Regions from separate parts of the Curtobacterium sp. L3-7 genome, predicted to be linked through region 2. Evidence: predicted binding sites of a transcription regulator. Region 2 holds the regulator's gene; the other holds the start of a gene.
What was found. Region 2 encodes HrcA, which represses chaperone genes, less so after heat shock. Its sites were predicted from a motif close to TTNGCACTCGNNNNNNNCGAGTGCNAA; they were not measured.

Region 1 (4,989 bases), 1.9 Mb from region 2:
GCAGCAGAACCCCTACGGCGCCTCGCAGCAGCCGCAGTACGGCGCACCGCAGAACCCGTACGCCGCATCCGCCCCCGGTTCGGCCCAGTACGCCGGGCAGGGCGCTCCCGGTTCCGCGCCGTACGCGAACCCCTACGCCCCCGCCGGCGCGTACTCGAACGCCGGGTACCAGCCGTACGCGCAGCGCCCGAAGACGAACATCCTCGCGATCCTGTCGATCGTGTTCGGTCTCGGTGCGATCCCGTTCTTCTTCATCGCGATCCTGCTCGGCCCAGCCGGTGCGATCCTCGGGCACGTGGCGCTCGGCAAGATCAAGCAGAACGGCGAGCAGGGCCGCGGCCTCGCACTGACCGGCATCATCGCCGGGTGGGTGATGACCGGCGTGTGGATCCTCTGGATCGTGGTCGTCGTCTTCGCGATCGGGCACTCCGGCGGCGGGTACTACGACGACAACTACGACTACGGCTCGACCGGCGCGTTCATCAGCTGAGGCGCTCGCAGAGGATCGCCGTGTGGCGGCCCTCGAGCCGGGTGAGTACCAGGGTCACCCGGCCGGACCCGCCGCGCAGTCGCAGTCGTTTCCGGAACTGGGCGGGATCGACGTCCACGCCGCGCTTCTTGATCTCCACCGTGCCGATCCCGTCCGCGGCGAGCCGTGCCGCGAGCTGCTTGACGTCGAGGGGCATCGTGTCCAGCACCCGGAAGCCCTGCGCGAACGGCGTGGTGACCGCGCGTGAGGACGTCACGTACGCGATCCCGTCGGAGAGCATGTGCCCGTCGATCGACCGCGCCAGGTCACCGATCAGCCGCGCCCGGATGACGGCGCCGTCCGGCTCGTAGAGGTACTCGCCGATCGGCCCCACCGGCTCGTCCTCGGAGTCGTCCGCTGCGGTCAGCTCCGCGATGCCGTGCGGCCCGATGACGGTGGCCGCGCGCCGGATGCCAGGGCGTGCGAGCGGCCCGAACCAGAGTGCGAGCTCGACGACCTCGCGGTCGACGGACGTCCACTGTGCTTCCGCGGTGTCCGGGACGAGGTCACGGTCGATCCCGGGGCCGAGCTTCACCCCGGTCGGCGTGGTCGTCGCCGCCGCGAACACGGTGTCCAGCGACGGCGACCAGTCGTCGGGATCGGCGAGGCGTCGCGTGTTCGCGTGGCCGGCAGTCCGTCGTGCGGGGTCCATCCAGACGCCGTCGACGCGCGACAGGTCGAACGAGGCCGCGTCCCCGAGCTCCACGCGGGCATCGGACCACGGCGAGAGGTTGTACGTGGCGACCGCCGCCGTGACCTCGTCACGGTCGACCGCCGTCACGTCGAGGTCGAGCGCCGCCATCGCCATCGCGTCCCCGCCGATGCCGCAGCCGAGGTCCGCCACCCGACGGAGCCCCGCCGCGGCGAAGCGTCCGGCGTGCTGGGCTGCGACGGACAGCCGGGTGGCCTGCTCGAGCCCGGCTTCGGTGAAGAGCATCCGCGACGCGAAGTCGCCGAACTTCCCCCTGGCCTTCTGCCGGAGCTTCGCCTGGGTCAGCACGGCGGCGACGAGCCCGGGATCGTGCCCCTCCGCCCGCAGCCGGGAGACGACACGGACGATCTCACCGTCGTCGGAGACGCTGGGCGTACGGTCGAGCAGCGCCATCCCGTCCGGGGTCAACAGCTGGGCGAGATCGGCGGCGTCCATGAGACGATCCTGTCATCAACGGATGCGCTGGCACTCGGATTGACCGAGTGCCAGCGGCCCCCTACAGTTGGACTTGGCACTCTCGTGTGCGTAGTGCCAACCGGTTTTCATCTGTACCGAGTCAGTACCGAGAAAGAAGAGGTCACCGTGGCCGTCACCATCAAGCCGCTCGAAGATCGCATCGTCATCCGTCAGGTCGAGGCGGAGCAGACCACTGCTTCGGGTCTCGTCATCCCGGACACCGCGAAGGAGAAGCCGCAGGAGGGCGAGGTCGTGGCCGTGGGTCCGGGTCGCATCGACGACAACGGCAACCGCGTCCCGCTCGACGTCGCCGTCGGCGACAAGGTCATCTACTCGAAGTACGGCGGCACCGAGGTCAAGTACTCGGGCGAGGACCTCCTGGTCCTCTCGGCTCGCGACGTCCTCGCGGTCATCGAGCACTGAACCCCGCTCCACGAACGAACGCCCCGTCAGCTCCCGGCTGACGGGGCGTTCGCCGTTCCGGCCTGGAGGTTCGGGGCACGTCCGTCGTGTCGGCGCACGTCCGTAGCATTGGTCCGTGACCGAGCGCGTGGCCAGGAGCGAAGCATCCGTCGGGGTCGTGCAGGCGATCGTCGCCTACGGGCTCTGGGGACTCATGCCGCTGCTCTTCGCGGCGATGGCCCCGGCCGGCGCCTTCGAGATCGTGGCCTGGCGCATCGTCTTCGGGCTGGGGTTCTGCGTGATCGCGATCGCCGTGACACGGTCGTGGCTCCGGACGCGGTCCCTGCTCGTCCAGCGTCGGGTGATGGGGGTCATGGCGATCGCCGCGGTGCTCATCGTCGTGAACTGGACCGTGTACGTCATCGCGACGACGACGGGCCACACCGTCGAGGCCGCGCTCGGGTACTTCATCAACCCGCTCGTGACGATCGCGCTCGGCGTCGTGCTGCTCCGGGAACGCCTCCGGCCGGCGCAGTGGACCGCGGTCGGCATCAGCGTCGTGGCGGTCGTCGTCATCGCCGTCGGGTACGGCCAGATGCCGTGGATCTCGCTCGCGCTGGCGTTCTCCTTCGGGCTGTACGGCCTGGTGAAGAAGCGTGTCGGCGGCACCGTGGATGCGCTCTCCGGCCTGACGATCGAGACGATGTGGCTCACACCGCTCGCGGTCGGCGCGTTGGTCGTGCTCGGCGTCACCGGGATCGGCGGCATCACGTTCGGCAGCGAGGGCTGGGTGCACGCGCTGATCATGATCGGGGCGGGCCCGGCGACGGCGGTGCCGCTGCTGCTCTTCGCGTCGTCGGCCAGGCGGCTGTCGCTCTCGACGCTCGGGCTGACGCAGTACCTGACGCCCGTGATGCAGCTCGTCGTGGGCGTGACGATCCAGCACGAGGCGATGAGCACCTCGCGGTGGATCGGCTTCGGGATCGTGTGGTGCGCCCTCGTGATCCTGTCCGTGGACTCGTTCACCGCCGCGCGCCGCGCCCGACGTGCCGTCCTGCCGGCCGCACCCGCCTGACGGACGCACCCCGAGCCTCCCGTCCGGCCGCCTGTCCTGTCCTGTCGTCCTGTCGTGCCGCGTGCCGCGTGCCGCGTGCCGTCGTTCCGCGAAAGCGACAGTCCCCGGCAGGAACCCTGCCGGGGACTGTCGCTTTCGCGGGTGCGGTGGTGTTACTTCGCGACCGAGCCCTGGATCGCGCTCTGGTACTGCGGCTTGTTGTCACCGTCGAACTTGTAGATGCCGATGTAGGCGGTCGACGGGTCGTTGTTCTTGTCGAACGGACCGATGCCGGACGGACCCGTGTAGTGGATGTCCTTGCCGTCGTCGAGGAGTGCCTTGCAGTCCTCGAACGTCGAGCACTCGGTGCCGCCGTCCGCGCCGGAGACCGCAGCCATGTTGGCCTGGATCGTGCCGGAGTCGGTGCCCTTGCCCTTCACCGCTGCGAGGGCGGCGAGGGTGGTGGCGTCGTAGGACTCGGCTGCGTACGAGTAGTCGGTGAGGTCCTTGCCCGACGACGTCTTGTAGTAGTCGACGAGGCGCTGCTTCAGTTCGTCCTTCGGCGAAGCACCGGGGATCGTGCCCTGCGCACCCTCGAGCGTGCCTGGGTCGAAGTCCTTCGAGTAGTCCGCCGTGTTGCCGTCCGACATGTAGATCTTCGCCATGTCGGCGTTCTGCGACTTCAGCTCGGGGATGATCGACTTCGTCTCGTCGAACGCCAGGACGACGATCGCGTCGGGCTTGGTCGCGAGCGCGGCCGTCACCTCGGACGAGAACGTGGTCTGTCCGGGCGGGAACTCCTGGCCCTTGCCCTTGCCGCCGTAGACGACCTGGCCACCAGAGGCCTCGACGGCCTTCTGGACCGAGTTGCGGAGGCCCGTGCCGTACGTGTCGTTGAAGACCAGGAAAGCGACCTTGGCGTTGCCGTCGCCCGTGATGAGCTGGCCGAGCGCCGAACCCTGCACCGAGTCCGGCGGAGCGGTCCGGTAGTAGTACGACGAGTAGCCCGAGAGGTCGGTCGCCGTGTTGGCCGGCGAGATCTCCACGATGCAGTTGCTCGTGAGCTGGTCGATCACGTTGAGCGTCACCGAGGACGACTCCGCGCCGATCGCGACCGGGACCTTCGCGTTGACGAGCTTCGTCGCGGCGGAGCTCGAGACGGTCATGTCGGTGCTGTCACCCGAGTCCGTCTGCGGCTCGATCGTGACGTCCTTGTCGAGCACGCCGCCGGCGGAGTTGATGTCCTCGACCGCGAGGCCGACACCGGACTCGGCGGGCGGGTTGAGGTACGCCAGCGAGCCGGTGAGCGGCAGGATCGTGCCGATCTTCAGCGCGTCGGTGCCTGGTGACGACGGTGCCTTGCAGCTCGACGCCGGGTCCTTCTTCGCTGCCGAAGCCGACGACGACGGGTCGGCGCTGCCGGCCGTGGAGCACGCCGCGAGCAGCACCGCTGCCGCTCCCGCCAGTGCCAGCGCCGTGGTGACGCGGGTGGTTCTGATCATCCGTGGAACCCTTTCTCGGCACGGAGGCTGAGCCGCATCGGGTCGAGTGCGACGCCTCCGTGTGGGGATGCGAGCAAAAGTAGGGTCCGGGTGTTTCGCCCGTGTGACGGGGCGGTACGCAAACTGTTTCGTTACCGAGCCGTGACAGAAGCTGTGCGTCTCCACGGGTTCGCGGCTGGTGCGGTACACCTGCCGGCATGCCCCGCCGGAACGCGAGACGCCCCCGTTCCCTCGAGACACCGCCGGATTCGGCGGCGTCTCGAGGGAACGGGGGCGTCTCGGAGGCCCGAGTGTGTCAGCTGCGGTAGTTCGGCGCCTCGACGACCATCTGGAC
Region 2 (4,989 bases):
GCACGCTCGAGGGGCACCCGCTCTCCGGCGAGGAGTCGTTCGTGGTGGAGCGCACCGCCGACGGCTCGGTGTGGCTGCAGGTCCGACAGTTCTCGCAGCCGGCGAGCCGCAAGTGGCAGTTCGTCGCACCGCTCCTGCGTCGGCAGCAGCGCGTGATGGCCGAGAAGTACCTCGAGGCGCTCCGCGGCGACTAGTCCTCGTCGACCGGCCGGAGCGGCGGCAACGCCGCGATCGCGTCCTCGATCAGCGCGGCGTCCGTGACGCAGTCGCGCGCGATCGCGACGGCGTTCGTGTGCCGCAGCGCGTCCACGTCGTAGACCCCGGTCGCGACGGCCAGGAACGGGATCCCGACCGCGTCGGCCGCTTCGCCGTCCCTGGGGGTGTCGCCGACGATGACGGCGCGGGTGCCGGCGAGTGCGGTGGCCGCGAGGGCGGTGACGCCCGCCCGCTCGATCTCCTCGTCGCCGAAGTAGGAGTGCTCCCAGTCGAACGCGGCGACGTCGAACCCGGCGCCGAGCAGCTTCACGCGGGCCCGGTACGCGGAGTTGCCGGTCAGCAGGCCGTTGCGCCAGCCGATCTCGGCGAAGCGCGCGACCAACGCCGTGGCACCTGGTGCCGGCGTCCGGTGGTCGCCGGCACGGTGTCGTTCCTCGGACAGATCGCGGAGGTGGCTGCTCACGGTCGGGATGACCCCGTCGTCGAGGTCGTGCGCGCGGACGTGCTCCGCGATGATGCCCGCGTCGGTGCGGCCGTGCTGGTGCCCGACGAGCTGGGGGAGATCGCGCCCGATCGCCCGCTCGAGGGCCAGGTGGTAGAGGTTGCCCGGGGACGTCGCGTTGCGGACGAGGGTGCCGTCGATGTCCCACAGCACCGTGGTGGGGACGGGGTGGTGCTCCATGACTCCATCATGACGGACAATGGACTCCATGCCGAGTGCTCTGCCGATCGCCGACCCGGCTCCCGTGGACGGCCTGATCACCCCCGGGCCGGGCGCGGGCGACGTGCCGTTCGGCGTCTACGTGCACGTGCCGTTCTGCCGCGTCCGCTGCGGGTACTGCGACTTCAACACCTACACGGCCTCCGAGCTCCGCGGCGTCCGTCGTGACGACTACGCCGGACACGCCGTCCGCGAGATCCAGTGGGCCGCGCAGGTGCTCGACCGTTCCGGCGTGCCGCGTCGTCCGGTCTCGACGGTCTTCTTCGGCGGAGGGACGCCGACGATGCTGCCGGCGAGCGACCTCGCGATGGTCCTCCGCGCCATCGACGACACGTGGGGGATCCTGCCGGGGGCCGAGGTCACCACCGAGGCGAACCCGGACTCGGTCGATGCGTCCTCGCTCGAGACGCTCCGCGCCGGCGGGTTCAACCGGATGAGCTTCGGCATGCAGTCGGCGGTGCCGCACGTGCTCGCCACCCTCGACCGCACCCACGACCCGGAACGCGTGCCGCTCGTCGTCGACCTCGCGAAGCAGCTGGGACTCGACGTCTCGCTCGACCTCATCTACTCGACGCCGGGGGAGTCCCTCGACGACTGGCGCACCTCGCTCGACGCGGCGATCGCGTGCGAGCCCGACCACGTGTCGGCGTACTCGCTCATCGTCGAGGACGGCACCGCCATGGGCCGCGCGGTCAAGCGCGGTGAGCTGCCGGCGCCGGACGACGACGTCGCCGCGGACATGTACGAGCTCGCGGACCGGGTCCTCGGCGATGCCGGGTACGGCTGGTACGAGGTCTCGAACTGGGCGAAGGGCGACGAGCACGCCAGCCGCCACAACCTGTCGTACTGGAAGGGCCACGACTGGTGGGGTGTCGGCCCCGGCGCGCACTCGAGCGTCGCCGGCACGCGCTGGTGGAACGTCAAGCACCCGGCCGCGTACGCGAACCGGGTGCTCGCCGACGAGTCGCCGGCCGCAGGGCGCGAGACCCTCGACGACGAGACCAGGTACGTCGAGCGCGTGCTCCTCGCCACGCGCGTCCGCGGCGAGCTCCGGACGTCCGAACTCCGCCAGGAGGGCCGTGGCCGGGTCGCGGGGCTCATCGCCCGTGGTCTCGTGGACGGGCGCAGTGCCCTGGGGGCGCCCGGCACGCCGGGTCGCCTGGACCTGACGCTGCGGGGCCGCCTGCTCGCGGACGCCGTGGTCCGCGAGCTGCTCGACGAGCCCTGGTCCGTCAGTTCTTGACGAACTCGATCGTCAGCGGGTAGCGGTAGAAGCGGCCCTGGTTCGCGGCGACGGCGGCCATGATGCCGAAGACGATCGACACGACCCACACGCCGAAGATGATCAGCACGCCGATGCCGAGCCACGACGTGACGACGCCGACCGCGTACGCGATGGCCATCGTGATGTGGAAGTTCAGGGCGACCCGGGTGTGCTCGCGGACGAACTGGCCACGGTCGCGCAGGACGAAGTACGCCACGAGCGGGGCGATGAAGTTGAAGAGGATCCCGCCGACGTGCGTGAGCGTGGCCCAGAGGCGCTGGTCCTCCGGCGTCATCGGCTGCGGCGGCTGGTAGTACGGCCCGGGGCCCTGCGGCCCGCCGGGCTGCTGGCCCCAGGGTCCGCCCGGCTGTCCGTTGCCCGGCTGCTGTCCGTAGGTCATGCCGGAAGCGTAGCGACCCGATGTGGAGAAGTGTCGGGACGTCGGTGCACGGGCGTAGGATCAGCACTCGACACGTCCGAGTGCCAGCACGAGTGGAAGGGGTCCGGGTTGGTCAGCGAACGCTCCCTCGAGGTCCTCAAGGCCATCGTGCGCGACTACGTCGCCTCGCGCGAGCCCGTCGGGTCGAAGACGATCGTCGAGCGCCACGCCTTCGGGGTCAGCGCCGCGACGATCCGCAACGACATGGCCCTGCTCGAGGACGAGCAGCTGATCATCGCGCCGCACACCTCGTCCGGGCGGGTGCCCACCGACAAGGGGTACCGCGTGTTCGTGGACCACCTCGCCGCCGCCCGCCCGCTCTCCAGCGCGCAGCGGCACGCCATCGAGACCTTCCTCGGCGCGTCCAACGACCTCGACGACGTCCTCGGCCGGACCGTCCGGCTGCTCAGCCAGCTGACGAACCAGGTCGCCCTCGTCCAGTACCCCTCGATGGTGCGGGCACGGGTGCAGCACGTCGAGCTCGTCCGGCTGGGGGACTCCCGGCTGATGGTCGTGCTGATCACCGACACCGCCAGGGTCGAGCAGCGCGTCGTCGAGACCGACGTCGCGCTCGACGAGTCCGCGCTCGTCGAGCTCCGCACGGTGCTCAACGCGGCGACCGTCGGGCTCCTGCTCCACGACGTCCCGACGGCGCTGCGGGAGATCCCCGCGCAGATCCGGCCGGAGTCGCAGACCCTCGCCGGCGTCGTCGTCGCGACCGTGATCGAGCAGGTCGCGGCGAACCGGCAGGACCGCCTGGTGATGGCGGGCGCGGCGAACCTCGCGAAGAGCGAACAGGACTTCTCCGGCGGGCTCTTCCCGGTGCTCGAAGCGATCGAGGAACAGGTGACCCTCCTCCGGTTGTTCGGGGAGATGCAGCTCGACGACGTGTCCGTCACCGCACGGATCGGCGTCGAGAACGCGGAGTACGGCCTCGACGCGACGAGCATCGTCGCCGGCGGGTACGTCGCCGCAGGTGGTGAGGTCGCCAGGCTGGGCGTCCTCGGACCGACCCGCATGGACTACGGCTCCAACATGGCCGCGGTCCGCGCGGTCGCGCGGTACCTGTCCAGACTGCTCGGAGAGAATTGACGACCGCTGCAGTGCACGCCGACCGTGCCAGCCCGACCACGGCGGCGACGCGGGCCGACCGCGTGACGTGACCACGGCCTCCAGGCCGAACCGACCAGACGACCGACGAAACCAACTGAGGGATACGTGGCAGACCACTACGACGTCCTCGGTGTCCCGCGTGACGCGGCCGACGCCGACATCAAGAAGGCGTACCGACGCCTCGCGCGCGAGCTCCACCCGGACGTGAACCCGAGCCCGGACGCAGCCGAGCGCTTCAAGGACGTGACGCACGCGTACGACGTGCTGAGCGACCCCGAGCAGCGGAGACGGTACGACGCCGGCCCGCAGGCCGACAGCCCGTTCGGCGGTGGGGCCGGCGGCTTCAGCGACATCTTCGACGCCTTCTTCGGCGGCGGCGGGGGCGGCGGCCGGGGCACCGGTCCGCGCAGCCGTGCCGAACGGGGACAGGACGCCCTGCTCCGCATCGACGTCGACCTGGACGAGGTCGTCTTCGGCACGCACAAGGACGTCGAGGTCGACACGGCGGTCCTCTGCGAGACGTGCGGCGGTTCCTGCTGCGCTCCCGGTACGAGCCCGCGCACCTGCGACATCTGCGGTGGCTCCGGCCACATCCAGCGCCAGGTCCGGTCGCTCCTCGGCAACGTCGTGACGAGCGCGCCGTGCGGCACCTGCCGCGGCCACGGCACCGTCATCCCGAACCCGTGCCCGACCTGCCAGGGCCAGGGCCGCGTCCGCGCCCGTCGCACCATCCCGGTGGACGTCCCCGCCGGTGTCGACTCCGGTCTGCGCCTGCAGATGCCCGGTCAGGGCGAGGTCGGCCCGGCCGGCGGCCCGTCCGGCGACCTGTACCTCGAGATCCGCGTCCGCCACCACGACGTCTTCAGCCGCGACGGGGACGACCTCCTCGCCACGCTCGAGGTCTCGATGACCGACGCGGTGCTCGGCACCACGGCGACGATCGACGGGCTCGACGGTCCGGTCGAGCTCGAGATCCGTCCCGGCGTGCAGAGCGCCGACGTGCTCGTGCTGAAGGACCGCGGCGTCACGAAGCTGCGAGGGAACGGCCGTGGCGACCTCCGCGTCGGTGTGCAGGTCGTCACCCCTACGAAGCTGTCGCACAAGGAGCGTCAGCTCGTCGAGCAGCTCGCGAAGTCGCACAAGGCGTCACCGCCGCAGCTCGCCCGGTTCCAGCAGGGGATGTTCGGCAAGCTCCGCGACCGCTTCTTCAACTTCTGATGGCGTCGCTCTACCTGG

Region 1: groES (co-chaperone GroES) is a predicted target of HrcA. The motif match lies at 1,704-1,730, and genes of this name have one in related genera.

The regions. Positions count from the first base shown of each region.
Region 1 is NZ_CP151474.1:247,018-252,006, reverse strand. It holds gene AAEP80_RS01200 (DUF4190 domain-containing protein) at 1-490, shown strand, start outside; gene AAEP80_RS01195 (THUMP-like domain-containing protein) at 483-1,676, opposite strand; gene groES (co-chaperone GroES) at 1,824-2,120, shown strand; gene rarD (EamA family transporter RarD) at 2,236-3,174, shown strand; gene AAEP80_RS01180 (ABC transporter substrate-binding protein) at 3,327-4,655, opposite strand; gene guaB (IMP dehydrogenase) at 4,951-4,989, opposite strand, start outside.
Region 2 is NZ_CP151474.1:2,200,960-2,205,948, forward strand. It holds gene AAEP80_RS10690 (DUF1990 family protein) at 1-194, shown strand, start outside; gene AAEP80_RS10695 (HAD family hydrolase) at 191-898, opposite strand; gene hemW (radical SAM family heme chaperone HemW) at 927-2,180, shown strand; gene AAEP80_RS10705 (DUF4870 domain-containing protein) at 2,170-2,601, opposite strand; gene hrcA (heat-inducible transcriptional repressor HrcA) at 2,710-3,732, shown strand; gene dnaJ (molecular chaperone DnaJ) at 3,859-4,971, shown strand; gene AAEP80_RS10720 (16S rRNA (uracil(1498)-N(3))-methyltransferase) at 4,971-4,989, shown strand, end outside.